Regions from separate parts of the Spirillospora sp. NPDC127506 genome, predicted to be linked through region 1. Evidence: predicted binding sites of a transcription regulator. Region 1 holds the regulator's gene; the other holds the start of a gene.
What was found. Region 1 encodes HspR, which represses chaperone genes until heat shock. Its sites were predicted from a motif close to ANTTGAGTCNNNNNGACTCAANT; they were not measured.
Positions count from the first base shown of each region.

Region 2: a site for HspR is predicted at 2,988-3,010, ahead of lon (endopeptidase La). Genes of this name have one in related genera too.

Region 1 is NZ_JBEORG010000002.1:244,541-260,192, reverse strand. It holds gene ABTW95_RS03845 (3-hydroxyacyl-CoA dehydrogenase) at 1-872, shown strand, start outside; gene ABTW95_RS03840 (MFS transporter) at 916-2,394, opposite strand; gene ABTW95_RS03835 (TetR/AcrR family transcriptional regulator C-terminal domain-containing protein) at 2,500-3,201, shown strand; gene ABTW95_RS03830 (hypothetical protein) at 3,337-4,542, opposite strand; gene ABTW95_RS03825 (RNA polymerase sigma factor) at 4,539-5,144, opposite strand; gene ABTW95_RS03820 (hypothetical protein) at 5,271-6,449, opposite strand; gene ABTW95_RS03815 (RNA polymerase sigma factor) at 6,442-7,053, opposite strand; gene ABTW95_RS03810 (class I SAM-dependent methyltransferase) at 7,232-7,954, shown strand; gene dnaK (molecular chaperone DnaK) at 8,246-10,105, shown strand; gene grpE (nucleotide exchange factor GrpE) at 10,144-10,764, shown strand; gene dnaJ (molecular chaperone DnaJ) at 10,854-12,011, shown strand; gene ABTW95_RS03790 (heat shock protein transcriptional repressor HspR) at 12,015-12,461, shown strand; gene clpB (ATP-dependent chaperone ClpB) at 12,504-15,101, shown strand; gene ABTW95_RS03780 (hypothetical protein) at 15,121-15,573, opposite strand.
Region 2 is NZ_JBEORG010000019.1:109,650-125,301, forward strand. It holds gene ABTW95_RS19630 (bifunctional helix-turn-helix transcriptional regulator/GNAT family N-acetyltransferase) at 1-666, shown strand, start outside; gene ABTW95_RS19635 (helix-turn-helix transcriptional regulator) at 1,249-2,088, opposite strand; gene ABTW95_RS19640 (SDR family oxidoreductase) at 2,192-2,902, shown strand; gene lon (endopeptidase La) at 3,045-5,441, shown strand; gene ABTW95_RS19650 (VanZ family protein) at 5,566-6,039, shown strand; gene ABTW95_RS19655 (nitroreductase family deazaflavin-dependent oxidoreductase) at 6,036-7,547, opposite strand; gene ABTW95_RS19660 (Gfo/Idh/MocA family protein) at 7,715-8,719, shown strand; gene iolC (5-dehydro-2-deoxygluconokinase) at 8,716-9,651, shown strand; gene iolB (5-deoxy-glucuronate isomerase) at 9,648-10,505, shown strand; gene ABTW95_RS19675 (sugar ABC transporter substrate-binding protein) at 10,617-11,606, shown strand; gene ABTW95_RS19680 (ABC transporter permease) at 11,603-12,664, shown strand; gene ABTW95_RS19685 (ATP-binding cassette domain-containing protein) at 12,661-13,473, shown strand; gene ABTW95_RS19690 (helix-turn-helix domain-containing protein) at 13,504-14,625, opposite strand; gene ABTW95_RS19695 (flavin-containing monooxygenase) at 14,752-15,652, shown strand, end outside.

The DNA.
Region 1 (15,652 bases):
ACCGGATCGCGCGGGACGTCCTGGGCCTCAAGATGGGGCCGTGCGAACTGCTCGACCTCACCGGGATGGACGTGTCGCACCCGGTGATGGAGTCCATCTGGACGGGGTTCTACACGGAGCCGCGGTTCCGTCCGTCCAGGATCGGGCGGGCGCGCCTGGAGGCCGGCCTGTACGGGCGCAAGACAGGCGAGGGCTTCTACAAGTACGTGGACGGCGCCAAGCAAGAGCCACCGGAGGTCACGGCCCCGGCGGTGGAGCCGCGCCCGGTGTGGGTGCACGGCGACGTCCGCGAAGAGCTGGGCGCGTTGCTCTCCAGCGCGGACGTGGAGGTCGAGTCGGGGGACCGGCCGTCCGAGCGCGCCGTCGTCCTGGTCGCACCGTTCGGCCAGAGCACCGCGGCCGCCGCCGAGGGCCTTCCCCTGGAGCGCACTTTGGGCGTCGACCCGTTCGGCGGGTTCTTCACCCGCCTCACCGTGATGGTGCACCCGGGCGTGGACAAGGACGCGGGACGCGCCGGCCTCGCCGCCCTCGCGGCCACCGGACGTGCCGTGACGGTCGTCCGCGACGCCCCGGCCCCCGTGGCGCAGCGGCTCCTCGCCTCGATCGTCAACGTGGGCTGCGGGATCGCCGAGCAGCGCCTCGCCCGGCCGCAGGACATCGACACCGCCGTCCGGCTCGGCCTCGGCTACCCGCGCGGACCGCTGGAGTGGGGCGAGCACGCCGGCGCCGACCGCGTCCTGACCATCCTGCGCGGCCTGCACCGAGGCACCGGCGACCCCCGCTACCGGCCGAGCACCTGGCTGACCGAGCGGGCGGCGCTCGCCCTCCCGCTGACCGAAGCGGGCACCTCCCCGTCCGACCTCACCCCCTGACCTCGTCCCCCGGCCTCGTCCCCCTGACCGCTGCGCTCCAGCCTCAGACCTCGACGGGATCCGGGACGTCGGCGGGAGCCGGGCGGCGCGGCCGGAGGACCGCGGCGGCGAAGAGCGCGGCGGTCAGCATCGCGGCGCAGGCGGCCCAGGAGGCGACCGCGACCGCGTGGGTGAAGGCTTCGCGGGCCGCGCCGGCGAGGGCGGGGTCGCCGAGCGCCAGCGCCTCGCCCAGCGAGTGGCGGGCGGCGGCGGAGGCGGTGCCGGGGAGGGCGCCGGCGTAGGCGGCGGAGACGATGCTGCCGAGGACGGCGACGCCGAGCGCGCTGCCGAGTTCCTGGCCGGCGTCGTTCACCGCCGAGCCGACGCCGGCCTCCTCGCGCGGGACGGCGGCCATCAGCGTGCTGTACGCGGGCGGGGTGCCGAGCCCGGCGCCGAAGCCGAGGACGGTGAGCCCGGCGGCGAGCACGCCGTAGCCGCCGTCCCCGGTGACGGCGAGGACGCCGAAACCGGCCGCGACCGTGGCGAATCCGGCGATGAGCGCGGGACGGGCGCCGAAGCGCGACTCCAGGGACACGCCGAGGCCGTTGCCGAGCCCGGCGGAGACCGCGACCGGCAGCAGCGCCAGACCCGCCTTGAGCGGGCCGTAGCCGAGGACGAGCTGGAGCTGCTGGGTCAGCGCGAACAGCATCCCGGCGAGCGCGAAGCCGAACAGCGCGATCATCGTGGCGGCTCCGGCGAAGTTCCGGTCGCGCAGCAGGCGCAGGTCGAGCATCGGTTCGGGGTTGCGGTGCTGCCACAGGGTGAACAGGCCCAGCGCGGCGGCCCCGGCGAGCAGCCCGCCGGCCGTGCGGGCGCCCGTCCAGCCGTGCGCCGGGCCGGAGATGATCGCCCAGACCAGCGCCGCCATGCCGGCCGTGGACAGGACGGCGCCGAGCACGTCCGGGCGGCGGCGCGGACCGCGCGACTCGGGGACGAGCACCAGCAGTCCGGCGACCGCGGCGGCGGTGACGGGCACGTTCACCAGGAAGACCGATCCCCACCAGAAGTGCTCCAGCAGGAACCCGCCGAGCGTCGGCCCGGCGGCGAGCCCGACCATGGACGTCGCGCCCCAGATCGCGAACGCCTTGGCGCGCTCGTCCGGCCCGAACACCTGCGCCATGATCGACAGCGTCCCGGGCATGAGGAGCGCGCCGCCGACGCCCATGAGCCCGCGCATCGCGACGAGCTGGGCGGGGCTCGCGGCGAACGCGGCGAGCAGGGAGCCGGCGCCGAAGAGCGCGAAGCCGGCCAGCATGGCGCGGCGTCGCCCGAAGCGGTCGCCGAGGCTGCCCGCGGTGATCAGCAGGCCGGCGAAGACCAGCGAGTAGGCGTCGATCACCCACTGGACGTCGGAGGTGGTGGCGTCCAGGTCCTTGAGCAGGGACGGGATCGCCACGTTGAGGATCGTGTTGTCCACCACGACCACGAAGAGGCTGAGGCACAGGACGCCGAGGATCTGCCAGCGCCGCGGATGGGGAGTCATGTCGATTCCTTCTCGTACACTGTTCGAGATAACTCGCACACTGTACGACTATCCTCGTACAGTGTTCAAGTCTCGTACCCTGTACGAGAGAGGAAGGGGCATGCGATGGCCGAGGAGAAGGCGGCGTCCGTCTGGCTGCGTCCGGAGCGGCCGCGGCGCGCGCAGCCCGCCCTCACCCGGACGCAGATCGTCGACGCCGCGCTCGAACTGCTCGACGCCGAGGGGCTGGACGGCCTGAGCATGCGCCGCCTCGGCGCCCGGCTGAACTCCGGCGCGACCTCGGTCTACTGGCACGTCGCGAACAAGGACGAGCTGCTGGAGCTCGCCCTCGACCGGGTGATGGCGGAGGTGGCGGTCCCGTCGGGGGGCGGCTGGCGGGACGCCGCGACCGGCTACGCGCGCAGCCTCCGCGCGATGATCCACCGGCATCCGTGGACCGTCACGCTGTTCGGCGGCCGCCCGATGATCGGCCCGAACGCCACCCGCGTCCTGGACGAGGTGCTCGCCGCGTTCGGCGCCGCCGGGTTCACCGGATTCGACCTCGAATACGCCTGGTCGGCGGTGGTCGACTACGTGATCGGCGCGGCCGGCAGCGAGGCGAGCTGGCAGCGCAACCAGCCCGGCACGTCGTCCGCCGACTGGATCCGTGAGCTCGGCCCGTACCTGTCCCGGCTGGACGAGGAGCGGCCGGGCCTCGCGTCCCACATCCGCGACATCTGGATGAAGGAGACCGGCGACGTCCTGGAGGGCCGGTTCGCGTTCGGCCTGGCCTGCGTCCTCGACGGCCTCGAAGCCCGCCGCCCCTGACGACGCCGCCCCTGACGACGGACGCACCTGGCGCCGCGATGCCCCCCGCCCGGACGGTGGGCGGGGGGCATCGCGCAGGGAGGCGGCTTTCGCCAAAGGGACAACGCGGCGGTCACCGCCCCCGGTCCGGACGGGTCAGAAGGGCAGGTCCGCGGGCGGCTCCGGCTTGGTGTCGGTCCAGCCCGACGAGCGGACCGCCACGTAGTTGATGACGAAGCCGGGCCTCATCTCCGCGTACGGGCCCCCCGGCCTGGTCAGCGTGTCCTGGACCGACAGGACGCCCCCGGTCTTCTCGTCGAAGACGATGACCAGGCGGTGGCCGTAGGCGCCCCGCTCCGCCTTCGGCCCACCGTACTCGCCGGTGATCGTGGCGGTGCGCTCGGGGGCGGCCAGCGCGACGCCGCGGCGGCCCAGCGGGTCGGCGACGCGGCCGATCGCCTCGATGCCCGGCCGGGAGGCCAGCGCCCGCATCAGCCCCGCCCGCACCTTCGGCGGGACGGGGGTGCCGCCGAGGATCGACGACGTCCGCCAGATCCCGGCGGAGGCCGCCTGCGCCGGGCTCGGCGTCCGGCCGCCCTTCGCCCCGGGGTCGATGCCCCGGGCCGCCTCCTCGCCGCTCAGGAACCGCTCGGCGAGTTCGGCCGGGTCGGTCGGCAGGTTCTGCCACTCCTCGGCCGGCCTGCCGAGGAACTCGCCGCCGCCCTCCGGGTCGATGCCGACCTCGGGGCCGTCCGACCGCCACTGCGTGGCCTCGGCGGTGTAGGTGTAGTAGTGGTCGTTCGACCAGACCCGGAACCTCGACGGCGACCCGGCCTTCTTCCACAGGGCCTCGTCCCGCGCCGTGAGCGGCCGGGCCGGCAGGTCGCGGCCGTAGTACGCCTCGCCGGTCCCCTTCTTCACACCGGTCCAGCCGAACGACTCGCTCGCCGCGCCGACGATCGCGTACGTGCCGGTCTTCGCCCGGATGACGTACGACTGCCCGTCGACGCGGTCGGTGTACCAGTACTTGCCGGTCGGGGTCAGCTCGGCCTTGGCCGCCGCCGCGAGCACCGCCTGCTTGTCGAGGTCGACGCCGGCGGGCGTGCCCGGCGAACCCGGCGAACCCGGAGTCCCCTGGCCGGTGAGCGCGACCGCGACGGCCGCCGCGGCTCCCGCCGCGACCAGCCCGAGCCCCAGCCCGGCCGGCCGGCCGAGCCGGCGCCGTCCCGCCCGGGACGTCCGTGCGCGCCCGCCCGCCATCTCGTCCTCCAGCACGGCCAGCGCCTTCGCCGACGCCTCCGCCGACGGGGGCGGCGCCTCGCGCAGCAGGCTCCGGACCCGGTCCATCTCGTCCATGTTCATGCGGGGCTCTCCTCAACGATCAGCGCGGGGTCGGTTCCGCCGAGCGCCTCCCGCAGGCGGCGCCGGGCGCGGTGCAGCCGGGACGCGACCGTGCCCGTCTTCAGGCCGAGCGCCTGCCCGACCTCCTCGTAGGACAGGTCGGCCAGCGCCACCAGCAGCAGGACGTCCCGGTCGCCGCGCGGCAGCCGGGCGAGCGCGTCCGCCAGGTCCGCGCCCGCGCCGCCCGCCGTGACGCGCGCCGCGACGGCGTCCTCGTGGCCGTCGTGGAAGCGGTCGGCGGGCGTGCGCGCCAGGGCCCGGTACCGGCGGCCCTCGGCGCGCCGGTGCGACCCGATCAGCCGGGTCGCGATCCCGTACAGCCAGGGCCGGACCGTCCCGCGCTCGGGGTCGAACCGGCCGCGCCTGCGGAACGCGGCGAGGAAGACCTCGGCGGCGACGTCGTCCGCCGCGTCCGCGCCGAGCCGCCGCGCCGCGTAGCCGTGGATCGCGGGGAAGTGGCGGTGGAAGATCTCCGCGAACGCGGCGGGATCGCGCCGCGACCGCACGATCGCCTCCGTGTCGGGGTCGTCCCCGCCGGGATCCGGCGGGCGCTGCTGGGCCATGGAGTGATCCTCGCTGTGGGGGTGCTCGATTGCTCGGTCACCCCGTTCTCCGCCGAACCCCCGATCCGCCTTCGCGCCGGGACGCCCGGCCGCCCGGACACCGGGCCGCCGGGCGTCCGCACCCGGTCAGAAGGGCGGTTTCGCGGGCGGCTCCGGCACGGTGTCCGTCCAGCCCGTGTCCCGGACGATCCCGTAGCTGATGACGAACCCGGGTTCCCGGTCCCTGTACGGGCCGCCGGGCGCGGTGAGGACCCTCTGCGTCGCCAGCACCCCGCCCGTGGCCCGGTCGAAGATGATCTCCTCGCGGCTGCCGAACTCGCCCTGCTCCTCCGGCGGCGCCCCCCACTCGGCGGTGATCTTCGTGGTGCTGCTCGCGGACGCCAGCGCGACGCCCTTGCGGCCCAGCGGGTCGGCGGTCTCGCCGATCGCCGTGATCCCGGGCTGCGCGGCCAGCGCCCGGATGAACGCGGCGCGCACGTCCGGCGGGACCGGCGAGCCGCTCAGGACGCGCCCGACCAGGAGCACCTTGTTGCGGGGCCCCATCACCGCCTCGCGCTTCTGCCTCCGCATCTCGGCGAGCTTCCGTTCGCGCTCGTTCGTCGGCGGTTTCGCCGGCTCCCGGCTCTCGTCCGGGTCGAAGAACATCTCGGCGAGCGCCCCGGGGTCGGCGGGCAGGGCCAGGATGTCCTCGGTGGTCCTGTCATCGTTCAGCCACGTGCCGCCGCCGTGCGGGTCCGGGGCGTTCGCCCGCCATGGCGTCCTCGACGTGTCGTAGGTGTAGTAGTGGTCGTTCGACCAGACCCGGAACTTCGCCGGGGAGCCGGCCTTCCTCCACAGCCTCTCGTCCCGCGGGGTCAGGGGCCGGGCCGGCAGGTCGCGGCCGTAGAACGCCTCCCCCGTCCCCGCCTTCGCCCCGGCCCATCTGAAGGACTCGAAGTGCGCGCCGACGATCGCGTAGCCGCCGGTCTTCGCCCGGACGATGTACGACTGGCCGTCGATCCGGTCGGAGAACCAGTACGTGCCGGTCGGCTGGGCCGCGGCCTTCTCCGCCGCCGCGAGCACGGCCTGCCGGCCGAGATCGACCCGGGACGGCGGGGCCGGCGAGCCGGATCCGGTGACGGTGACGGCTACGGCGACGGCCGCACCGGCGGCGACCGCGCCGAGCCCGGCCTTGATCCGCCATCCGTGGCGCTTCCGGCGGAGCCCCGGCTCCGCCAGCACCCGGGCGCGGGCCTCGGTCATCTGCCGCGGGGTCGGCGGCTCGGGCTCCCCGTACGCCTCGCGGATCATCTGCAGTTCATCCATGGTCGTCCCGCCCTTCGCGCATCGGGTTCGTCCCGCCGAGTGCCTCGCGCACCTTTCTCCTGGCCCGGCTCAGCCGCGACCCGACCGTCCCGTAGGGGATGTCCAGGGCCGCCGCGACCTCCTCGTGGGTGAGGTCGGCGAGCGCGACCAGGAGCAGCACGTCGCGTTCGCCGGACGGCAGGCCGGCGAGCGCGGCGGCCAGCCGCCCGCGCAGCCCCTGGGCGCTGACCCGGGCGTCCACGCGGTCGGCGTGCCCGCCCTCGTCCCGGACGGGACCGAGCCGCGAACGCGCCCGCAGCCCGCGGACCTCGTCGCGCCGGTGCCTGCCGATGACGTTGGTGGCGATGCCGTACAGCCAGGTCCGCACGTTCGCCCGCGCCGGGTCGTAGCGGTCGCGGTGGCGGAACGCCTCCAGGAACGTCTGGGACGCGATGTCGGGCGCGGCGTCGGGGCCGAGCCGCTTGGCGGCGTACCCGTGGATCTCGGCGAAGTGGGCGTCGAAGACCTCGCCGAACCGTTCGGGGTCGTGCAGGGAGGGCCGCGCCGCGGCCGGGCCGGCGGGAGGCCGGTCCGGCCGCGCCGCGGCGAGGGGGTTCCCCGTCATGTGGTGCCTTTCCGTCGCGCGGATGGCGGTCGCAGACGTATCACCCGGAGCCTCGCGCCGCTTTCGTTCCCGGCCCGCGCCCGCCGGACGCGGTGGGCGCGGGCCGCGCGGTGGCGGGCGCATTCGCCGGGGGCGTACGGCATGCCGAGTCCGGGCCGCGTCAGTACGATCTTGAGCCATGGGACGGGCCCGTTATGGTGTCGATGCCCCAGGCGCCCTGATCGGGCAGATATCGGGCGGCCTCGCCGGCTCGCTCGTCGCCGCGGGGCTACTGGCGGCCGGCTGGTGGATCGGCTGGATCGTGCTCGCCGGCGGGCTGTTCGGCTTCGCCTCCGCGGCCGTCTACCTGCACACCACCCTGCGCGGCAAGTTCGCGGTCTGGGCCCGGGAGCTGCGGCGGCTGGAGCTGGACGGCGGCGAGCGGGCGCTGGACCTCGGCTGCGGGCGGGGCATGGTGCTGATCCAGGTCGCGAAGCTGCTGCCGCGCGGGCGGGCCGTCGGGATCGACCTGTGGCGCGGCAAGGACCAGTCGGGCAACACCGGCGAGGTGGCGCGGCGCAACGCCGAGGCCGAAGGGGTGTCCGGCCGGGTGGACCTCGTCACCGGCGACATGCGCTCGCTGCCGTTCGAGGACGGTTCCTTCGACCTGGTCGTGTCGAGCCTCGCCGTCCACAACGTCCCGGACGCCGAGGGCCGCGCCCGCGCGGTCGCGGAGGCGTACCGGGTGCTCGCCCCCGGCGGGCGGCTGCTGCTGGCCGATTTCCAGCACGTCCGGGACTACGCCGCCGAGCTGCGGGCGCTGTCGGGCACCGAGCCGGCCGTCCGCGGTCTCGGGTGGCGCTTCTGGTACGGCGGCCCGTGGTTCGGCACGCGCATGGCGACCCTCCGCAAGCCCGGCTGAGCGGCCCGCGGGACGTGCGGAGGAGACGCTCCTCCCAGCGGGTGACGGCGGCCGGCCCGGCCCTCCTCCATCTGGTCGATATGTGAATCGACGGGCCCGTTCGGGGAACCGGAATACGGGGCTCAATCGTCCTGTTGTAGAGGTCGTCAGCAAAGTTGAGTCGGGTACGCTCAAGTCATTTGACAGCGGGGCGGGCGTCCGGGCAACCTTGCGGGCAGAGAAGACGAACCGGCCGCGCCCTGGGGGCGACCGGGGCTGCGATAACCACCGGAAACGACGGAGGACGAGAACATGGCACGTGCGGTCGGCATCGACCTCGGGACGACCAACTCGGTCGTCGCGATCCTGGAGGGCGGCGAGCCCACGGTCATCGCGAACGCGGAGGGGTCGCGGACCACGCCGTCCGTCGTCGCCTTCGCCAAGAACGGCGAGGTTCTGGTCGGCGAGGTCGCCAAGCGCCAGGCGGTCACCAACGTGGACCGCACCATCCGGTCGGTCAAGCGCGAGATGGGCACCGACTGGAAGACCAAGATCGACGGCAAGGACTTCAACCCGCAGCAGATCAGCGCGTTCGTGCTGCAGAAGCTGAAGCGGGACGCCGAGGCGTACCTGGGCGAGACCGTCACCGACGCGGTGATCACGGTTCCCGCCTACTTCTCGGACCACCAGCGGCAGGCCACCAAGGAGGCCGGCCAGATCGCGGGCCTGAACGTCCTGCGCATCATCAACGAGCCGACCTCGGCGGCGCTGGCCTACCACCTGGAGAAGGAGAACGAGGCCACCATCCTGGTCTTCGACCTCGGCGGCGGCACGTTCGACGTCTCCCTGCTGGAGGTCGGCGACGGGGTGGTCGAGGTCAAGGCCACCAGCGGTGACAACCACCTGGGCGGCGACGACTGGGACAACAAGATCGTCGACTGGCTGGTGGACAAGTTCAAGAACGCCAACGGCGTCGACCTGTCCAAGGACAAGATGGCGCTGCAGCGGCTGCGCGAGGCCGCGGAGAAGGCGAAGATCGAGCTGTCCGGCTCCTCCGAGACGCAGATCAACCTGCCGTACATCACCGCGTCCAGCGAGGGCCCGCTGCACCTGGACGAGAAGCTCACCCGGGCCGAGTTCCAGCGGATGACCTCCGACCTGCTCGACCGGACCAAGGCGCCGTTCCACTCGGTGCTGAAGGACGCCGGCATCTCGGTGAGCGACATCGACCAGGTCGTCCTGGTCGGCGGCTCGACCCGCATGCCCGCCGTGTCCGACCTGGTGAAGGAGCTGACCGGCGGCAAGGAGCCCAACAAGGGCGTCAACCCGGACGAGGTCGTCGCGATCGGCGCCAGCCTCCAGGCCGGCGTGCTCAAGGGCGAGGTCAAGGACGTCCTGCTGCTGGACGTGACCCCGCTGAGCCTCGGCATCGAGACCAAGGGCGGCATCTTCACCAAGATCATCGAGCGGAACACCACGATCCCGACCAAGCGGTCGGAGACGTTCACCACCGCCGACGACAACCAGCCGTCCGTGGAGATCCAGGTCTACCAGGGCGAGCGCGAGATCGCCGCGTACAACAAGAAGCTCGGCACCTTCCAGCTCACCGGTCTGCCGCCGGCGCCGCGCGGCGTCCCGCAGATCGAGGTCACCTTCGACATCGACGCGAACGGCATCGTGAACGTCAGCGCGAAGGACCAGGGCACCGGCAAGGAGCAGTCGATGGTCATCACGGGCGGCAGCGCGCTGCCCAAGGAGGACATCGAGAAGATGGTCCGCGAGGCCGAGCAGTACGCCGAGGAGGACCGCAAGCGCAAGGAGGAGGCCGACGTCCGCAACCAGGCCGACACCCTCGCGTACTCGACCGAGAAGTTCCTGCGGGAGAACGACGAGAAGGTCCCGGCGGAGCTGAAGACCGAGGTCAACGACGCGGTCGCCGAGGTGAAGAAGGCGCTGGAGGGCACCGACGTCGACGCCATCAAGGGCGCGACGGAGAAGCTCGCCCAGGTCAGCCAGAAGATGGGCGCGGCCATGTACGCGCAGAGCCCGGACGGCGCCCAGGCGGGCGCCGAGGACCACGGTCCCACCGCCGACGCGCAGGGTCCGCAGGACGACGAGGTCGTCGACGCGGAGATCGTCGACGACGACAAGCCGAAGGGTGATGCATCGTGACGTCCTCTCCCAATGAGGGTGAGGAGAAGGAGGGCCCGGTGATCCGCGACAAGCGGCGCATCGATCCCGAAACGGGGGAGGTCCGGGTGCAGGCGGGGGGTTCGCCTGCCCCGGAGGCCCCGGCCGACGGGGGCGACGGCGACGGCAAGGCCGAGCAGGGCGGCGAGGAGGTCGCCGAGCTGCGCAGGCAGCTGGCGGAGCGGCTCGCCGACCTGCAGCGGCTGAAGGCCGAATACGACAACTACCGCAAGCGGGTCGAGCGCGACCGGGTCGCGGTCCGCGAGCAGGCCCTCGGGCAGGTGCTGTCCGAGCTGCTCCCGGTCCTGGACGACATCGGCCGCGCCCGTGATCACGACGAGCTCACCGGCGGGTTCAAGTCCGTCGCGGAGAGCCTGGAGGCGATCACTGGCAAGCTCGGCCTGGTGCGGTACGGGGAGAAGGGCGAGCCCTTCGACCCGACCGTGCACGAGGCGCTCATGCACTCGCTCTCGGCGGACGTGACCGAGACGAGCGTCGTGGACGTCCTCCAGCCCGGCTACCGGATCGGCGAGCGCATCCTGCGGGCGGCGCGCGTCGCGGTGGCCGACCCCGACCCGGAGGCGGGCTCGGACGAGCCCGCCGACGAGCCGGACGGCCCGGACGCGGAATCGGGCGAGTGAGCCCCGCGGGCCCGTCCCCTTCCAGGGGGCGGGCCCACTACGGGGGATGAAGGCAAGCAGTAAGTGGCGATAGCAGAAGGCGGGGCGCCGTGAGCACCAAGGACTACCTGGAGAAGGACTACTACAAGGTCCTCGGTGTCGCGAAGACGGCCTCACAGGAGGAGATCAAGAAGTCCTACCGGAAGCTGGCGCGCAAGTACCACCCGGACGCCAACAAGGGGGACTCGGAGGCCGAGGAGCGCTTCAAGGAGGTCTCCGAGGCGTACGACGTGCTGTCCGACGAGAAGCGCCGCAAGGAGTACGACGCCGTCCGGTCGATGCCGGGCGGGTTCCGCGGCCAGCAGGGCGGCGGGTTCGGGTTCGACCTCGGCGACCTGTTCGGCCAGGGCGGCACGCAGCCGGGCGGCGCCGGGGAGCGCATCGGCGACCTGTTCGGGGGCCTGTTCGGCCGCGGCACCCGCACCACGGGGACGACGCGGCGCGCCCGGCGCGGCGCGGACGTCGAGACCGAGGTGACGCTGTCGTTCGGCCGCGCCATGAACGGGGTGACCGTCCCGATCAAGCTGACCAGCGAGGCGGCGTGCAACGCGTGCCGGGGGACGGGCGCGAAGGCCGGCACGGTCCCGCGGGTGTGCCCGAACTGCGAGGGCACCGGGCACGAGACCCGCAACCTCGGCAGCTTCGGCTTCCAGGAGCCGTGCCGGGAGTGCCGCGGCCGGGGCCTCGTCGTCGACGACCCGTGCCCGGTCTGCCACGGCAGCGGCCGCGCGACCGGCACCCGGACGATCCAGGCCCGCATCCCGGCGGGCGTCGCGGACGGGCAGAAGATCAGGCTGAAGGGCAAGGGCGCGCCCGGCGAGAACGGCGGCCCGGCCGGCGACCTGTACGTGAACATCAAGGTGCGTCCGCACGCGGTGTTCGGGCGCAGCGGCGACAACCTCACCCTGACGGTCCCGGTGACGTTCCCCGAGGCGGCGCTCGGCGCCGAGATCCGGGTGCCGACGTTCCAGGGGCAGCCGGTCACGCTGAGGCTGCCGGAGGGCACGCCCAACGGCCGCAGGTTCCGGGTGAAGGGCCGCGGCGCGCCGCGGCGGGACGGGACGCGCGGCGACCTGCTGGTCACCGTCGACGTCCAGGTCCCGCAGAAGCTGGACGACCAGACCCGCGAGGCCCTCGCGAAGCTCCGCGCGGCGGGCGAAGGCGAGGAGCTGCGCGCAGGCATCATCCAGCAGGCCAGGCAGGAGTGAGGCATGGACCCGTTCGGCGATGACACTCCGGTCTACGTGATCTCGGTGGCGGCGCAGCTGTCCGGGCTGCATCCGCAGACGCTGCGGACGTACGACCGGATGGGCCTGGTGTCCCCGGGCCGGACGGCGGGCCGGGGGCGCCGCTACTCGATGCGCGACATCGTGATGCTGCGGGAGATCCAGCGGCTCTCCCAGGAGGAGGGCATCAACCTCTCCGGCATCAAGCACATTCTGGAGCTGCAGCGCGACAACGTGCGGCTCCGCGAGGAGCTCGCGAAGGCGCACGCCGCGCTGGAGGAGCTCGCCAACGAACTCGAGTCGACCCGTGCGGTCGCGGCGCGGCTGGCGCAGCAGCGGCGGCACGGCGGGTCCGCCGGCGCCCCCGGCGCCGACCTGGTGCCGATCCGCCGCACCGGCGTCGTCGTCTGGCACGAACGGCGCTCCGACTAAGCGAGTCTGGGCAACGCAGAGCACTTTCCACGGGGACGGGACATGGACTACAAGCTGACGCAGAAGAGCCAGGAGGCGCTGTCGGTCGCGGTCCGCAGGGCGGCGGCCGAGGGGCACCCCGAGGTCGAGCCGCAGCACCTGCTGGCGGCGCTGATCGCGCTGCCCGACGGGACGGCGGTGCCGCTGCTGGAGGCGATCGGCGCCGACTGGCAGGCGATCCGGCGGCGCGCCGAGGAGCAGCTCGCCGCGAAGCCGCGGGCGCAGGGGTCGACGGTGTCGTCCCCGCGGCTGTCCGCGCAGCTCCAGCGGTCGATCACCACGGCCGCGAACCGGGCGCAGCAGCTGGAGGACGAGTACGTCTCGACCGAGCATCTGCTGGTCGGCCTGGCCGCGGACGGCGGCCCGGCGGCGGGCCTGCTGAAGGAGTTCGGCGCGACGCCGCAGGCGCTGCTCGACGCGTTCGAGAAGGTGCGCGGCCACGCCCGCGTCACCAGCGAGAACCCCGAGGGCACCTACCAGTCGCTGGAGAAGTACGGCGTCGACCTGACCGCGGCGGCCCGCGACGGGCGGCTCGACCCCGTCATCGGCCGCGACGCGGAGATCCGCCGGGTCGTGCAGGTGCTGTCGCGCCGGACGAAGAACAACCCGGTGCTGATCGGCGAGCCGGGCGTCGGCAAGACCGCGGTGGTGGAGGGCCTCGCGCAGCGCATCGTCGCGGGCGACGTGCCCGAGTCGCTGCGCGGCAAGAGGCTCGTCGCGCTCGACCTCGGCGCGATGGTCGCGGGCGCGAAGTACCGCGGCGAGTTCGAGGAGCGGCTGAAGGCCGTGCTGAACGAGATCAAGGAGTCCGAGGGGCAGATCGTCACGTTCATCGACGAGCTGCACACCGTCGTCGGGGCGGGCGCGGCCGAGGGCGCGATGGACGCCGGCAACATGCTGAAGCCGATGCTGGCGCGCGGCGAGCTGCGCATGATCGGCGCGACGACGCTGGACGAGTACCGCGAGCGCATCGAGAAGGACCCGGCGCTGGAGCGCCGCTTCCAGCAGATCTTCGTCGGCGAGCCGACCGTGGAGGACTCGATCGCGATCCTGCGCGGGCTGAAGGGCCGCTACGAGGCGCACCACAAGGTGCAGATCAACGACTCGGCGCTGGTCGCGGCGGCGACGCTGTCGGACCGCTACATCACCTCCCGGTACCTGCCGGACAAGGCGATCGACCTCGTGGACGAGGCCGCGTCCCGGCTGCGCATGGAGATCGACTCCCGCCCGGTGGAGATCGACGAGCTGCAGCGCCAGGTGGACCGGCTGAAGATGGAGGAGCTGAACCTCGCCAAGGAGACCGACGAGGCGTCCCGGCAGCGGCTCGACCGGCTCCGCAAGGACCTCGCCGACAAGCAGGAGCAGCTGACCGCGCTCGTCGCCCGCTGGGACAAGGAGAAGGCCAGCCTGAACCGCGTCGGCGAGATCAAGGAGACGATCGACCAGCTGCGCGGCGAGGCGGAGCGCGCCCAGCGCGACGGCGACCTGGAGACGTCCGCGCGGCTCACCTACGGCGAGATCCCGGCGCTGGAGAAGCAGCTGGAGGAGGCGTCGGAGGCGGCCGAGCACCGCGACGCGATGGTCAAGGAGGAGGTCGGCCCGGACGACGTCGCCGACGTGGTCGCGTCCTGGACGGGCATCCCCGCCGGCCGGCTGCTGGAAGGCGAGACGGCGAAGCTGCTCCGCATGGAGGACGAGCTGGGCAAGCGCCTCGTCGGGCAGGAGACCGCCGTCCGCGCGGTGTCGGACGCGGTGCGCCGCGCCCGCGCGGGCATCTCCGACCCGGACCGCCCGACCGGCTCCTTCCTGTTCCTCGGCCCGACCGGCGTCGGCAAGACCGAGCTGGCGAAGGCGCTCGCGGAGTTCCTGTTCGACGACGAGCGGGCGATGACCCGCATCGACATGAGCGAGTACTCCGAGAAGCACTCCGTCGCCCGGCTGGTCGGCGCGCCGCCCGGGTACGTCGGCTACGAGGAGGGCGGTCAGCTCACCGAGGCCGTCCGGCGCCGCCCGTACTCGGCGGTCCTGCTGGACGAGGTGGAGAAGGCCCACCCCGAGGTCTTCGACATCCTGCTGCAGGTGCTGGACGACGGCCGGCTGACGGACGGGCAGGGCCGCACGGTCGACTTCCGCAACACGATCCTGATCCTCACCTCCAACATCGGGTCGCAGTTCCTCGTGGATCCGACGCTGGAGAACGGGGCCAAGCGCGAGGCGGTGTGGAACGCCGTCCGGAACTCCTTCAAGCCGGAGTTCCTGAACCGCCTCGACGACGTGATCCTGTTCGACGCGCTCTCCACGGACGAGCTGACCCGCATCGTGGACCTCCAGGTCGAGAAGCTGGCCGAGCGCCTCGCCGAGCGGCAGCTCACCCTCCAGGTGACGCCCGCGGCCCGCGAGTGGCTGGCCCTCACCGGCTACGACCCCCTCTACGGCGCCCGGCCGCTGCGCCGGCTGGTGCAGACGGCGATCGGCGACCAGCTCGCCCGCGAGCTGCTGTCCGGCGAGGTCCGCGACGGCGACGAGGTGGTCGTCGACCTGGACGAGGCCGCCGACAAGCTGACCGTCCAGCCGTCCCGGGGCCTGACCCTCACCAAGTGACGAGGCCGGCGCTCCGGGTTCACGGCCAGAACCCGTCGTCGCGAGCGACGACCGCGTCGGATGCCGTGCGCAGGAGCTCGGCCAGGTGGTCGTGCAGATCCTCGGCCGGGACGGCCTCGATGAGGGCCCTGCGCATGGCATGGTCGTGGTTCGCGGCGGCGGCCAGCAGGTACCCGACCCATCGGGCGGTCGGCGGCCTCTGGCCGGCGTCGGCAGCGATGGCGAAGTCGCAGGTGATGGGCACCTCCCGGACCCCCTCGCGGGCGGGCGCGGCGGGCGGCAGGCCGGCCAGGACGGCCTCGGTCCAGACCGTGACGAGCTGTTCGACCGCGACGGGTCCGCGGCGGACCGCGCGGGCGGTCAGGTCGCGGCCGGCGTCATCGTCGCCGTAGGTGGCGGCCGTCAGCGCGCGCCCGGCCAGCAGCCCGGCGTACCAGCGGACGGCGCGGTCGGCCAGTCTGCGCCGGATCATCACACTCCCGTCGACCGGGCCCGCGGCCCTCTCCGAAAGGCCGCACCGGGGGTACGGCGCCCGAGTCGCCGGCTGGGCG
Region 2 (15,652 bases), on a different contig from region 1:
GACGCCCGCCGCCAGATCGCCCGGCTCACGCCCCGCGGCCGCGAGGTGTTCGCCATGCTGGACGAGCGGACCGCCGCCGAGATCCGCGGGCTGCTGGACGGGCTGCCCGCCGCCGACCGCGGCCGCCTGCTCGCCGCGATGCGCACCGTCCACGGCATCCTCGGCGACCGCGCGCGTCCGGAGGACGGCCCGGTCCTGCGCCCGCTGCGCCCCGGCGACCTCGGCTGGGTCGTCGAGCGCAACGGCGCGCTCTACGACGAGGAATGCGGCTGGGACCGCACCTACGAGGCCCTGGTCGCCTCGGTCGTCGCCGACTACGTGCGCGACCACGACCCGGAGCGGGAGAACGCCTGGATCGCCGAGTCGGGCGGCGTCCGCGTGGGCGCGGTGTTCTGCGTCAAGCGGGAGGAGGACGTCGCGCAGCTCCGGCTGCTGCACGTCGAGCCGGACGCCCGCGGCACGGGGGTCGGGGCCGCGCTCGTCGACGCGTGCGTCCGCTTCGCCGCCGAGGCCGGCTACGCGGAGATCATGCTGTGGACGACGGCGCTGCAGCGCGCGGCGCACCGGCTCTACGAGCGGGCCGGGTTCGTCCTGGAGGACGAGGAGCCGCCCGTGGAGCGCTTCGGGGACGTCGTCCACGGGCAGGTCTGGCGCAAGAAGCTGTGAGCCGGGCCCGTGGAGGCGGTGCGCCCCCACGGGCCGGTTCCGCAGCGATCCCTTACTGCGTCGGCGGCCGGGACGGGGGTCGGACGGAGTTCCGGCCGCCTGTGCACTACCGGCGTGCCGCCGGTTCCTCTGGGGGCTGATTCCCACCTCCCTTCCGGTGCGGCCGGGCGGGCGTGACTCCGCCCGGCGGCGGGGGGAGGGCGCCGTGCGGCGCCCGTGAGCCGGTCGCCGGGCCGGTCCGGTACGGCCGAGGACCCGAGGTGTGTCGCCGCGCGCCGCCGTCCCCGCGCCCGCTGGGGGACGGGTGGCGGGGCGGTGCGCCGGGAACGCCCTCGGCCGCACGGACCGGGCCGCGAGGGGAGGGGGAGGCGGGGACGGCCGGCCGGACCTCGCGCTCTGTGCGCCGCATCGGCAGCCTCCTCGCTCTCGACCTGGGGCTTTGCCGCCCCGAGTACCTCTCGTTCACCGTGTGTCACGATCTCGTTGCGTTAGGTACCCGCGCGTCATGCGCGCGTAAACGCGCGCCGCGCAAAGAATCAAGATCACGAAGCGGACTTTGCCCGCGCATTGCCCGCGCGGCGGTCACCCGCGGGGGCTGAGGTCCTCGGCGGCCATCGCCAGCAGCACCAGGGCGTCGTGCTCGGCGGTGCCGGGCTCGGCCTGGTAGACCAGCATCCGCTGCCCGCCGCCGGCGATGCCCAGCACCTCGTTGGCCAGGGTCAGCGACCCGATCACCGGGTGCCGGAACGCGGTCTCCCCGCCGCGTTTGACGAGCACCTCGTGCCGGCGCCACAGCTCGGCGAACTCCGCGCTCGCCGCGGACAGCTCGGCGACCAGCGCCGCGGCCGGCCCGGCGGCGGTCAGCTCGGCGGTGCGCAGGTGCGCGACGCTGTTGCGGGCCACCCGGTCCCAGTCGGCGAACAGCGTCCGCGCGGCCGGATGCAGGAAGGTGTAGCGGATCGTGTTGCGCTGCCCGGGCGGCCAGTCGCCGAGCCCGCTCATCAGCGCGAGGCCCTCGGGGTTCGCCGCGAGCACGTCGTTGACCTCGTCGAGCACGTAGGCGGGGCTGGGCCGCAGCGAGTCCAGCATCAGCAGCGTGCCGGGGCGGACGGGCCGGGGCGCCGCGGGCCGGCGGCGGGGCGTCCGCCCGGCGACCCTGTCCGCGAGGCCGAGCAGGTGGGCGTGCTCGTCGTCGCTGAGGCGCAGCGCGCGGGCCAGCGCGTCCAGCACCGAGTCGCTGGGCGAGGTCTCGCGTCCCTGCTCGATCCGGGTGTAGTAGTCGACGCTCACCCCGGCGAGCGCGGCCAGTTCCTCGCGGCGCAGCCCGGGGTTGCGCCGGGGGCGCGGCCCGATGGGCAGCCCGACGTCGGCGGGGCCGATCCGCCCCCGCCGGACCCGCAGGAACTCGGCCATCGCGTTCATGCCTCCGAGTCTGCCACCGGAGGCCGCCGTCCTGGGTGGCCGTGTCGCACCCAGGTATCGCCCGGCCTTCCGGACCCCCGGAGCGGCGGCGCAGACTCGGCGCATGACCGACGCAATGATCATCGGAGGCGGTTCCGGCATGGGCCTGGCCCTCGCCCGGACGCTGCTCGCCGAAGGCAGGGAAGTGACCATCGTGGGCCGGTCCGAGGACCGCCTCGCCGCCGCCGCAGCGGAACTGGGGCAAGAGGACGGGAAGCTCGGCACGATGCGCGCCGACATCGGCCGCGAGGAGGACGTGGCCGAGTTGTTCGCCCGCGTGGGGAAGGTGGAGCACGTGGCCGTCACGGCCGCGGACGCGACCGGCGTGTACGGCCCCACCGCCGACGTCCCCACGCAGACCGCCCGATCCTTCGTGGACGCCAAGCTCCTGGGCGCCTGGCTGGTCGCCAAGCACGGAGCCGGCCGCGTGACCGGGTCGATCACCTACACCTCGGGCATCAACGCCTACCGTCCGAACGGCTCGAACACGATCGTGGCCGCCGCCAACGGAGCGCTCGCTTCCCTGGCGTACGGCCTGGCGGTCGAACTGGCCCCCGTCCGGGTGAACGTCATCTCGCCCGGCTGGGTCGACACCCCCATCTGGGAGCAGCTCGCCATGGACAAGCAGGCGGCCTTCACCGACCTGGCCGCCCGCCTCCCCGCCCGCCGCATCGGCACCCCCCAGGACATCGCCCAAGCGTTCACATCGGTGATGGCCAACACCTTCATGACCGGCACCGTCCTGCACGTGGACGGCGGCCACCGCCTCACCTGACCGCCCGGCCCCCGGCTCCCGGCCGCCCGCGCGGGGTGATCGCTCAGAGCGAACGTTGCTGCGGAAACAAATTTGTGCTCCGTTTTCTTGAGTGTGTATGACTCAACTTGAGGTTGGGTCGTCGACGGACTTGGAGCTGAGCATGAGCGAAACCCTGACGCTGCCGGTGCTGCCCCTGGAGGACGGGGTCGTTCTGCCCGGCATGGTGGTTCCCCTCGACCTGTCCGAGAACGCGGAGGTCAGGGCGGCCATCGAGGCCGCGCGGGCGGCGGCCCAGTCCCGGGGACCGGGCATCCGGTCGGCGAGCAAGCCGCGGGTGCTGCTGGTGCCCCGGCTGAACGGGCGGTACGCCGCGGTCGGCACGCTCGGCGTGATCGAGCAGGAGGGGCGGCTGCCGACCGGCGAGCCGGGGGCGGTCGTCCGCGGCGTGTCGCGCGTGCGGATCGGGACCGGGACCACCGGGCCCGGCGCGGCCCTGTGGGTCGAGGGCACCGTGGTCGAGGCGCCGCCGGCGTCCGGGCGGGCCCAGGAGCTGGCCAAGGAGTACAAGGGCCTGGTCAGCGCGATCCTGCAGAAGCGGGGCGCCTGGCAGGTCGTGGACGTCGTGCAGAAGATCGACGACCCGTCCACGCTGGCGGACAACGCCGGGTACGCGCCGTACCTGACCGACGAGCAGAAGATCGAGGTCCTGGAGACCCTCGACGTGGCCGAGCGGCTGGAGCTGCTCATCGGCTGGACGCGCGACCACCTCGCCGAGCTGGACGTGGCGGAGACGATCCGCAAGGACGTCCAGGAGGGCATGGAGAAGACGCAGCGGGAGTTCCTGCTGCGGCAGCAGCAGGAGGCCATCCGCAAGGAGCTGGCCGAGCTGAACGGCGACCCCGCCGACGAGGAGGACGACTACCGGGCCCGGATCGAGGCCGCGAACCTCCCCGAGAAGGTGCGCGAGGCCGCGCTGAAGGAGGTCGACAAGCTGGAGCGGTCGTCCGACGCCTCGCCGGAGGGCGGCTGGATCCGCACGTGGCTCGACACGGTGCTCGACATCCCGTGGAACGAGCGCACGGAGGACGCCTACGACATCGCCGGCGCCCGGGAGATCCTGGACGCCGACCACGCCGGGCTGGACGACGTCAAGGAGCGCATCGTCGAGTACCTCGCCGTGCGCAAGCGGCGCGAGGAGCGCGGCCTCGGCGTCATCGGCGGGCGCCGCAGCGGCGCCGTCCTGGCCCTGACCGGGCCTCCCGGGGTCGGCAAGACCTCGCTCGGCGAGTCGGTCGCGCGGGCCATGGGACGCAAGTTCGTCCGTGTCGCGCTGGGCGGCGTCAGGGACGAGGCCGAGATCCGCGGCCACCGCCGCACCTACGTCGGCGCGCTGCCCGGGCGCATCGTCCGCGCCATCCGCGAGGCCGGCTCGATGAACCCGGTCGTCCTGCTGGACGAGGTCGACAAGGTCGGCGCCGACTACCGGGGCGACCCGACGGCGGCGCTGCTGGAGGTCCTCGACCCCGAGCAGAACCACACCTTCCGGGACCACTACCTGGAGGTCGAGCTCGACCTGAGCGACGTGCTGTTCCTCGCCACGGCGAACGTGGTCGAGGCCATCCCCGGCCCGCTGCTGGACCGGATGGAGCTGGTCGAGCTCGACGGCTACACCGAGCACGAGAAGGTCACCATCGCCCGCGACCACCTGCTGCCGCGCCAGCTCGACAAGGCCGGGCTGGAGGCGTCCGAGGTGACGTTCGGCGACGACGCGCTGCGGCTGCTGGCGGCGGAGTACACCCGGGAGGCCGGCGTCCGGTCCCTGGACCGCTCGATCGCGCGCGTGCTGCGGAAGATCGCCGCGAACGTGGCGCTGGAGAAGGCGACCCTGCCGGTCCACGTCGGCGCGGCCGACCTCAAGGACTACCTGGGCCGCCCCAGGTTCACCCCGGAGGTCGAGCTGAGCCGGAACGAGCGCCGCACCGGCGTGCCGGGGGTGGCGACGGGCCTCGCGGTCACCGGCGCGGGCGGCGACGTCCTCTACATCGAGGCGTCGCTGGCCGACAAGGAGACCGGCGACACCGGCGTGACGCTCACCGGGCAGCTCGGCGACGTCATGAAGGAGTCGGCCCGGATCGCGCTGTCCTACCTGCGCTCGCGCGGCGCGGAGCTGGAGCTGCCGGTCGGCGACCTGAAGGACCGCGGCGTGCACGTCCACGTGCCCGCCGGCGCGATCCCGAAGGACGGCCCGAGCGCCGGCATCACGATGACGACGGCCCTGGCGTCGCTGCTGTCGGGGCGGCCGGTCCGCGCGGACGTGGCGATGACCGGCGAGGTGTCGCTGACCGGGCGGGTCCTGCCGATCGGCGGCCTGAAGCAGAAGCTGCTGGCCGCGTCCCGGCTCGGCATCACGACCGCGATCGTGCCGAAGCGCAACGAGCCCGACCTCGAGGACGTCCCGGCGGAGGTGCTGGAGAACATGACGGTCTTCACCGTCAGCGACGTCCGCGAGGTGCTGGACCTGGCCCTGGAGCCGGCCACCACCGCGGTGGCGGCCTGACGGAGCCGGACGCCCGCGCCGGTCCGGCGCGGGCGTTCGCATGCCCGGATTCGGTCCTGCCCGTAATCCCGTGCCGCGCATAGTCCGGGACCGGGCGGGGACCTGCCGCCGGGTGTTGGTGGAAATGTGGCAGCCCGCGGCGCCGGGCGAACGGGTCCCGTGGTACATCGTCGCCCTGCGCGTGCTCGTCGTCCTGGTGGCGCTGGGCCTGCTCGGCGTCTTCTTCTACTTCGCGTTCAGGCTCACCCTGACGCCCGTGCACGACAACGGCCAGGCGGGCGGCAACACCGATCCGGGCCGCTCGCTGCGCTTCTACCTGGACCGCCCCACCAAGGAGGCCGCCCTCCAGATAGGCGGCAACCTCCTGCTCCTCGCCCCCCTCGGCGTGCTCCTCCCGGTCGTCTGGACGACCCTGCGCGGCCCCATACGCCTGGCCCTCCTCACCGGGATGCTCTCCCTGGCCATCGAGACCGTGCAGGGCTTCCTGGTGATGGGCCGGGCCTTCGACGTAGACGACGTCATCCTCAACGTCGCCGGCGTGGTGATCGCCTACGTCTTCCTTGGCCGCCGCCTCTCAAGATCCCTCCGCGGCTCCTAGCGCGGGGTCAGGTGGAAGACTCTCAGTTCGCGGTGGGCTCGTTCCACGTAGCTGTCGTAGACGGGCCAGACGGCTGTTAGGCGGGGCCAGATCTCCTTGCGCTCCGCGTCGTCCAGGAGGTGGGCGGTCACCGGGGTGGTGCGGCCCTGGAAGCTGACCTCGGCCTCGGGGGTCTTGATGAGGTTGCCGGTCCAGGCCGGGTGCTTCTCGCGGCCGAAGTTGGAGCCGACGACGTACCAGCCGCCGACCGGGTCGGGCAGGCAGGCGAGCGGGGTCCGGCGGGGGAGGCCGGTCACGGCGCCGGTCGTGGTCAGCACGAGGCTCGGGACGAGGAGCTGGCCGAGCAGGAGCCGGCCGCCGGTCATCCTGTGCAGCGTCCGGTCGATCGGCGGGACGACCCTGGGTCCCACCTTGGCGAACCACGCGGCGCCCGAGACCCGGTGGAACACGGGCCCGAGGGTGCGCTGGACCAGGGTCGGCGCCGACGCGCCCTCGGGGGCGAGCCGCCCGGCCCGGCGCGGGTTCAGGTGGCCGTTGGCGGCCAGCCAGCGCAGCGCGTCGGCGACGGTCTCCTCGACGGGGCGGAGGGTGAGGTCGAGCGCCTCCAGGATGGGGCGGTCGTCGGTCGGGACGAGCGTGACCATGAACTCGGCGGCGTCGCGGGTGAGCGGGTAGTCGAAACGGCGGACGCGCTTGGCCGCGTCCAAGGCGGAGCCCAGCCCGAGCATCACGCGGGACGGGACGCGGACGCGGCGGCACCGCACGCCGGTGAGGCGGTCGCACAGGTCGGCGTACTGCGGCCAGGTCAGGTAGTGGCCGCCGAGAACCCAGCGGCTCGGTCCCTGGCGGGCCTCCACGGAACGTGCCAGCGCCTCGCCGAGGTCGCGGACGTCGATGACCGAGACCCCGCCGCCCGGCAGCGGCCACACCTTGCCGAGCGCGGCGGCGAGGCCCTCCATCAGCGCGTCGAGCGCCGGCTGGTCCGGCCCGCACACGCCGCCCGGATAGACGATCGTGACCGGCGCGCCGTCCGCCTGGAGGCCGCGCACGTAGCGCTCGGCCGCGAGCTTCGACCTGCCGTAGGCGGTGCGCGGGCTCGCCAGGGCGTCGTTCGCCGTGATGACCGTGCCGGACGGCGGCACGAACACCGCGACCGTCGACACGTGGACCACCGGGGACAGGCCCTGCGCGACGGCGCCGCCGACCACGTTGCGCGTGCCCCGGACGTTCACCTCGACCAGGTCGCGGTCGCCTCCGGTCACGTCGATCGCGGCGGCGGCGTGGATCGCGGCGTCGCAGCCGGCGAGCGCCGCCGAGACCGCGTCCGCGTCCAGCATGTCGCCGGTGACGAGTTCGACGTCCGCGGCGGCCGCTCCGACCGAGGCCAGGACCCCGGCGGCCCTGCCGGGGTCGCGGACGAGGGCGCGCGGCCGGTGCCCGGCGGCCAGGAGGGCGCGGACGGTGTGGGACCCGACGAACCCCGAGGCGCCGCTGACGAAGATCCGCATGGGGCAAAACTAGCGCTTGGTATTGGCGGTGCGACAGCCCGGGCCCCGGGTGGCCGCGGCATTTTCGGACGCCTCGATTACCCGCGGCCGGACGGTTCGTCATTGACGCTCTCTGGAACGGTCCATCACACTCGTGACTCACCTGTCCGGCGACCGGGAGGAGATCGATGAGGATCGGACTGGCCGGCGCGGGGCGCATCGGTGCGCGCCACGCCGCCGCCCTCTGCGCACTGCCCGAGGTGGACGCCCTGGTCATCGCCGACGCGGACGCCGCCCGCGCGCGCGATCTCGCGGCCCGCCTCCCGTCCCCGGCGCGGGCGGCCGGCGCGGTCGCCGAACTGTTCGCCTGCGGCCTCGACGGGCTGGTCGTCGCCGCGGCCACCGACGCGCACGCGGCCCTGGTGGAGCGGGCCGTCGCCGCGCGGATCCCCGTCTTCTGCGAGAAGCCGCTCGCCTCGGATGTTGATGGAACGTTCCAAGTCGTGGCGGCGGCGGCCGCGGCCGGCGTCCCGGTGCAGGTCGGCTTCCAGCGCAGGTTCGACGCGGGGAACGCGGCGGCGCGCGAAGCCCTCGCGTCCGGGCGGCTCGGCTGGCTGCACACGATCCGGTCCTGCAGCTTCGACCCGTCGCCGCCGCCCGCCGAGTACGTCCCGACGTCCGGCGGGCTCTTCCGTGACTGCGTCATCCACGACCTGGACCTCATCCGGTTCGTCACCGGGCGCGAGATCGTCCGCGTGATGGCCTCCGGCGCCAACCGGGGCGAGGACTTCTTCCGCGAGTGCGGCGACATCGACACCGGGTCCGCGCTGCTCGTCCTGGACGACGGGACGCTCGGCGTCGTCTCCGCCACCCGCTACAACGCCGCCGGCTACGACGCGCGGCTGGAGCTGTTCGGCTCCAAGGACAGCGTCGTCACCGGCATGGACGACCGGACGCCCGCGACCCCGCTGCCCGAGCGGGACGCCGAGCCGAAGCACGCCTACAGCGGTTTCATGGAGCGCTTCTCCGACGCCTACGACGCCGAGATCCGGGCGTTCGTGGACGTGGCGGCGGGCCGCCGCGCCAACCCCTGCCCGCCGGAGGACGCCCTGGAGGCGTTCTACCTCGCCGAGGCGTGCGAGCTGTCCATGCGCGAGGGCCGGGTCGTCGGCGCCGAGGAAGTGCGGCGATGAGCTTCGACCTCATCACGATGGGGCGGGTGAGCGTCGACGTCTACCCGGACCAGGTCGGCGTCCCGCTGGAGGACGTCGAGTCGTTCGGCAAGTACCTCGGCGGCAGCCCCACCAACGTCGCCGTGGCGGCGGCCAGGTACGGCCGCCGGGCCGCCGTCGTCACCCGCACCGGCGACGACCCCTTCGGGCGGTTCGTCCGCAAGGCGCTCCGGGGGTACGGCGTGGACGACCGGTACGTCACGGCCGTCCCCGGCCTGCCGACACCGCTGGCCTTCTGCGAGATCTTCCCGCCGGACGAGTTCCCGCTGTACTTCTACCGCTATCCCAAGGCCCCCGACCTGGAGATCCGTCCGGACGAGCTGGACCTGGAGGCGATCCGTGAGGCCCGCATCGTGTGGGCCACCGTCACGGGCCTGTCCCAGGAGCCCAGCCGCGCCGCGACCCTGGCGGCGATGACCGAGCACCCCGGGCAGACCGTCATCGACCTCGATTACAGGCCGATGCTCTGGGACGACCCAGGGGAGGCGCCGCACTGGGCCGGGCTCGCCTTGGCGCAGGCCGAGGTCGCCGTGGGCAACCTCGACGAATGCGAGGTCGCGGTAGGGGAGAGGGAGCCGCTGGCCGCCGCCCGCGCGATCCTCGAAAGAGGCCCCGAACTCGCCATCGTGAAGATGGGCCCGGACGGCGTCCTCGCCGCGACCGCCGGCGAGACGGTGCGGGTACCGCCCGTCGAGGTCGACGTCGTCAACGGGCTCGGCGCGGGCGACGCGTTCGGCGGCGCGATCTGCCACGGCCTCCTCGCCGGATGGGACCTGCCGCGCCTGATCGGGTTCGCGGGCGCCGCCGGGGCGATCGTCGCGTCCCGCATCGCCTGCTCCGCCGCGATGCCCGCGCAGGACGAGGTCGAAGCACTTCTCAAGGAGACCGGATGAAGTACCACCTGCCCGCCGGCACCGCCGCGGACGGCCCGTACCGGCTCGTCGTCACCCCCGAGTCGGCCGGCTGGACGCATTCGTCGCTGCGCGTCCTCGACCTGCCGGACGGCGGCGAGCACACCTTCGCCACCGGCGAGTTCGAGACGATCGTGCTGCCGCTGGCCGGATCCTGCGCCGTCGAGTGCGACGGCTCGCAGTTCGAGCTGGCGGGACGCGACGACGTGTTCAGCCGGGTCAGCGACTTCGCCTACGTCCCGCGCGACGCGCGGGTCACCGTGCGGGGGCGCGGCCGGTTCGCGCTGGCCGGCGCCCGCTGCGCGACGCGGCTGGAGCCGCGCTACGGGCCCGCCGAGAAGGTGCCCGTGGAGCTGCGCGGCGCGGGGCCGGCGAGCCGCCAGGTCAACAACTTCGGGACGCCCGAGGGGTTCCCGTTCGCCGAGAAGCTCATCGCCTGCGAGGTGCTGACGCCGGGCGGCTGCTGGTCGTCGTTCCCGCCGCACAAGCACGACGAGGACCGGCCCGGCGAATCGGTGCTGGAGGAGATCTACTACTTCGAGGTCGCCCGGGACGGCATGGGCTACCAGCGCGTCTACGGCTCGCCCGGCCGCCCCATCGACGTGCTCGCGGAGGTCCGCAGCGGCGACGCCGTGCTGATCCCGCACGGCTGGCACGGCCCGTCGATGGCCCCGCCGGGGCACGACCTCTACTACCTGAACGTGATGGCGGGCCCGTCCCCGGAACGGGCCTGGAAGATCTGCGACGACCCGGCGCACGCGTGGATCCGCGGCACCTGGGCCGGTCAGGAGGTCGACGCCCGCCTCCCGCTGACCTCGGCGGACGGGCGCCCCTGACGCACCGTGGTCCGGCCGCTGCCGAATTGTGAGCGGCACGGGATCCCAGACCGCCGCGATCTATGGTCAACTCCTCAGAACGAACATCAGGGGAGAAACGGAGTGCAGCCGATGAGAGGCGTTGTCGCGCGCGGGTCGTCCAGGGGCCTCGCGGTGCTCGCCGCCGCGGCCCTGCTGGCGCTGAGCGCCTGCAGCAGCTCGGGCGGGAAGAAGTCCGAGGAGGCGCCCGAGGGCGCCGGCCCCCGGATGAAGATCGCGATGGTGACCCACTCGGGCGCCGGCGACACGTTCTGGGACATCGTGCAGAAGGGCGCCAAGGCCGCCGCCGCCAAGGACAACGTCGAGTTCCTGTACTCGGCGGACCCGGACGGCGGCAAGCAGGCCCAGCTCGTCCAGGCCGCGATCGACAAGAAGGTCGACGGCATCATCGTCACGCTGGCCAAGCCGGACGCGATGAAGGACGTGCTGGCCCGCGCCGCCGCCGCGAAGATCCCGGTCGTGTCGATCAACTCCGGCGCGGAGGAGTCGGCGAAGCTCGGCGCGATCGCGCACTTCGGGCAGGACGAGTCCGTCGCCGGCGAGGCGGCCGGGACCGAGCTCGGCGAGATCGGCGCGAAGAAGGCGCTGTGCGTCATCCACGAGCAGGGCAACGTCGGCCTGGAGGCCCGCTGCGCCGGCGCGAAGAAGACGTTCGGCGGCGACCTGGAGAACCTGTTCGTCCAGGGCACCAACATGCCGGACGTCAAGTCGTCCATCACCGCCAAGCTCCAGTCGGACAAGAGCATCGACGGGATCCTGACGCTCGGCGCCCCGTTCGCGGCGACCGCCGTCGACTCGGTCAAGGAGACCGGCAGCAAGGCCAAGATCGGCACGTTCGACCTGAACAAGGACCTCATCGCCTCGCTCAAGGCGGGCGACATCGAGTTCGCCGTCGACCAGCAGCCCTACCTGCAGGGCTACGAGGCCGTCGACGAGCTGTGGCTGCTGAAGAACAACGGCAACGTCCTCGGCGGCGGCCGCCCGGTCCTGACCGGTCCCGCGATCGTCACCAAGGAGAACGCGAGCGGACTGGAGGCGTTCGCGAACCGGGGGACGCGATGACGCAGGCGGTCACCGAGCCGCCCCCGGTGGCCGGTCCCGGCTCCGACGAGCGCCTGGCCCGGCGGTCGCCGCTGCGGCGGCTGCTGGGCCGCCCGGAGCTGGGCGCGCTGCTCGGCGCGGTCGCCCTGTTCGTGTTCTTCTCGGTCGTCGCGGACGCGTTCCTGCGCGCCGGGTCGTTCTCGACCGTGCTGTACGCCAGCTCCACGTTCGGGATCATGGCGGTCGGGGTGTCGCTGCTGATGATCGGCGGCGAGTTCGACCTGTCCGCCGGGGTGATGGTGACGTCGTCGGCGCTGATCGCCGCGCTCACCGCCTACCAGTTCACGCTGAACGTGTGGGCGGGCGTCGTCGTCTCGCTCGTCCTGACGCTGGCGCTCGGCATGGTCAACGGCGTCCTCTGCGTCAGGACCAGGCTGCCGAGCTTCATCATCACGCTCGCGACGTTCTTCATGCTCGCCGGGCTCAACCTCGGCGTGACGAAGGCGCTCACCGGCAACGTCGCCAGCGACTCGGTCCGCGACATGGACGGCTTCGGCGCCGCCCGCGCGATCTTCGCGTCCGACGTCGACGTGCTCGGCGTCAACGTGAACATCACCGTGTTCTGGTGGCTGCTGTTCACGGCGGTCGCGACCTGGATCCTGCTGCGCACCCGCGTCGGCAACTGGATCTTCGCGGTGGGCGGCTCCGCCGCCAGCGCCCGCGCGGTCGGCGTCCCCGTCGACCGCGTCAAGATCGGCCTGTTCATGGGCGTGGCGTTCTGCGCCTGGTTCTCCGGGATGCACCTGGTGTTCGCGTTCGCGACCATCCAGTCGGGCGAGGGCGTCGGCAACGAGTTCCTGTACATCATCTGCGCGGTCATCGGCGGCTGCCTGCTGACCGGCGGCTACGGGTCGGCGATCGGCGCGGCCATCGGCGCGTTCATCTTCGGCATGACGAACAAGGGCATCGTGTACGCGGAGTGGAACCCCGACTGGTTCCGGTTCTTCCTCGGCGCGATGCTGCTGATCGCGACCGTGGTGAACCTGGTCGTGCGGCGCAGAGTGGAGCGCTCGTCATGACGGCCGCGAAGGGGAGCGCCGGCGGCGCGCCGCTGATCAGGCTGACCGGCGTCGGCAAGGGCTACGGCAACGTCATCGCGCTGCGGGACGTGGACATGGAGGCGTCCGCCGGCGAGGTCACCTGCGTGCTCGGCGACAACGGGGCGGGCAAGTCCACCCTCATCAAGATCGTCTCGGGCCTGCACCGGCACGACACCGGCACGTACGAGGTCGGCGGCGAGGAGGTCGCGTTCGACTCGCCCCGCGAGGCGCTCGACCGCGGCATCGCCACCGTCTACCAGGACCTCGCGGTCGTCCCGCTGATGCCGGTGTGGCGGAACTTCTTCCTCGGCTCGGAGAAGCGCAAGGGCTTCGGCCGCATGGACATCGACTTCATGCGGCGGACCACCCGCGACGAGATGGCCGCGATGGGCATCGACCTGCGGGACGTCGACCAGCCCATCGGGACGCTGTCGGGCGGCGAGCGCCAGTGCGTGGCGATCGCCCGCGCCGTCTACTTCGGCGCGAAGGCCCTCGTGCTGGACGAGCCCACCGCCGCGCTCGGCGTGAAGCAGGCCGGGGTGGTGCTGCGCTACATCGTCCAGGCGCGGGAGCGCGGCCTCGCGGTCGTGTTCATCACCCACAACCCGCACCACGCCCACCCGGTGGGGGACCGCTTCCTCATCCTCAACCGGGGCCGCAGCATCGGCTACCACACCAAGGACGAGATCACCCGGGAGGAGCTGACCGGCCTCATGGCGGGCGGCAGCGAGCTGGAGGAGCTCGCCCACGAACTGGACGCCGCCGCGTCCAAGACCGACGACACCTGAGCCGGCCGGCGCGCACGCCCGGGACCGCCGCTAGGCCGGGGCCAGCCAGGCGCGGCACAGCCACCAGGCGTTGACGCCGCCGAACGTGTCGGACGCGTCGACGCCGGTGACCTCGGCGAACCGCTGGACCCTGTTCCGCACCGTGTTGGGGTGCACGAACAGGCGCCCGGCGGCCGCGGCGACGTCGCGGCCCTCCTCCAGCCAGGCGCACACGGCGCAGGCGACCGGCTCGGCGTTCGCGCCGAGCTCCGCGCGGGCCGCCCGGTACCGGTCGAGCAGGATCGCGGTGAGGTCGGTGCGGTCGGCCGCCGCCGCGACGACGGCCACCTCGGCGACGTGCACGACGCCGGTGCGCCCGGTCGCCTCGGCGGCGGCGAGCGCCGACACCGCGAGGCGCCGCGCGGCGGCCAGGTTCTCCGCCTCGGCCGGCCCCGCGAGCCCCGCCGGGGCGCCGCCGGGCGACACCGGCGGCCGGGCCGCCACCGCGAACCGCAGCCCGTCCAGCAGCGCCGACAGCGCCGGCGGCCGGACGGGCGGCGGGCCGTCCCGGTCCGCGCCGGACGGGCGGGCGGCCAGCACCCACAGCGCGCCGCCGGCCGGCAGGCCCGCCTCGGCGGCGGCGAGCGCGGCGGCCGAACCGCCGTCGAGCAGGCGCCGCAGCAGCGCCGCGTCCCGCGCCTCCCGCTCCGGCCCGGCCCCCGCCGCCCGCAGCGCGTCCCGGTGCGCCCGGATCAGCCGGGTCCGGACGGCCTCGGCCCAGTCGTCGTACAGCTCCCGCGCGTCCAGCAGCAGCCCCTCCCCGACGCCCGCGGCGGCGGCGGCCTCCCGGGCCCGCGACCAGATCGCCCGCTCGGCGACGTGGATCGCGCTCAGCACCGCCTCGACGGGCACGCCCTGCCGGGCGCGGGTCACGCCGAGCTCCGCGACGAACGCCAGCTCGGCCTCCGTCGGCCCGCGCCGCGCCGCGATCGCGCGGGTCGCCGCGGCGAGCAGCGCGCGGGTGTGCCCGGCGATGTCGGCGGGCGGCAGCACGGAGACCTCACGCACCAGGGACGCCACCCCGGCGACCACGGAGGGCAGCAGGTCCTCCTCGCCGGAGATCCGCTCGATGAGGTCGATCACCGGCGTCCAGTCGGCGTCCTTCTGCTCCATGGGCCCGATTGTGGTGCGCCACAACCCGGGCCGCCAAACGCGTGACGCACTCCATGTCCGCGGCACCCGGCGATCCCTATGGTTGGAGGCCACCACAAGACCGACGCCGTCTCCGGGAGCGCGCCCATGACCTCTGCCCGCCGTGTCGCCGTGATCGGCGCCGGGCCGGCCGGCCTCGCCGCCGGGAAGGCCCTGCGCGACGCGGGCGTGGAGGCCGTCCTCTACGAGCGGGGCGACCGCCCCGGCGGGCTGTGGGTGCGGGGGAGCGGGCTGTCGCCCGCCTACGCGTCCCTGCACCTCAACACAAGCAAGGGGCGCACCGAGTTCGCCGACTTCCCGATGCCCCGGCACTGGCCCGACTACCCGTCCGCCGACATGATCGCCCGATATCTGGCGGACTACGCGGAGCGCTTCGGCGTCACGCCGCACATCCGCTTCAACAGCACCGTCGTGTCGGTGGAGCGGGACGGGACGGGCGGCCCGTGGACGGTGGCCACCGAGTCCGGCGAGACCGGCCGGTACGACGCCGTCGTCGTCGCCAACGGCCACAACTGGGACCCCCGGTGGCCCGACCCCGCGCCGCCCGGCGAGTTCGCCGGCGAGCAGATGCACGCGCACGCCTACCGCGACCCCGGGATCTTCCGCGGCAGGCGCGTCCTCGTCGTCGGCATGGGGAACTCCGCCATGGACATCGCCGTGGACGCCTCCCACGTCGCGCGCGGCCCGGTGCTGCTGTCGGCGCGGCGCGGCGTCCACATCGTCCCGAAGTACCTGTTCGGGCGGCCGTCCGACGCGACCGGCGGCGCCCTCGCCGCGCTGCCGTGGCGGATCAGGCAGCGCGTCGCCGAGACGATGCTGCGGCTCGCCGTCGGCCGCCCGCAGGACTACGGCCTGCCCGCGCCGGCGGGCGGGCTGTTCCAGGACCATCCGACGATCAGCGACACGATCCTGCACCGGCTGACCCACGGCGAGGTCGCGGCGCGCCCCGGCATCGAGCGCCTGGACGGCGACCGGGTCGTGTTCGCCG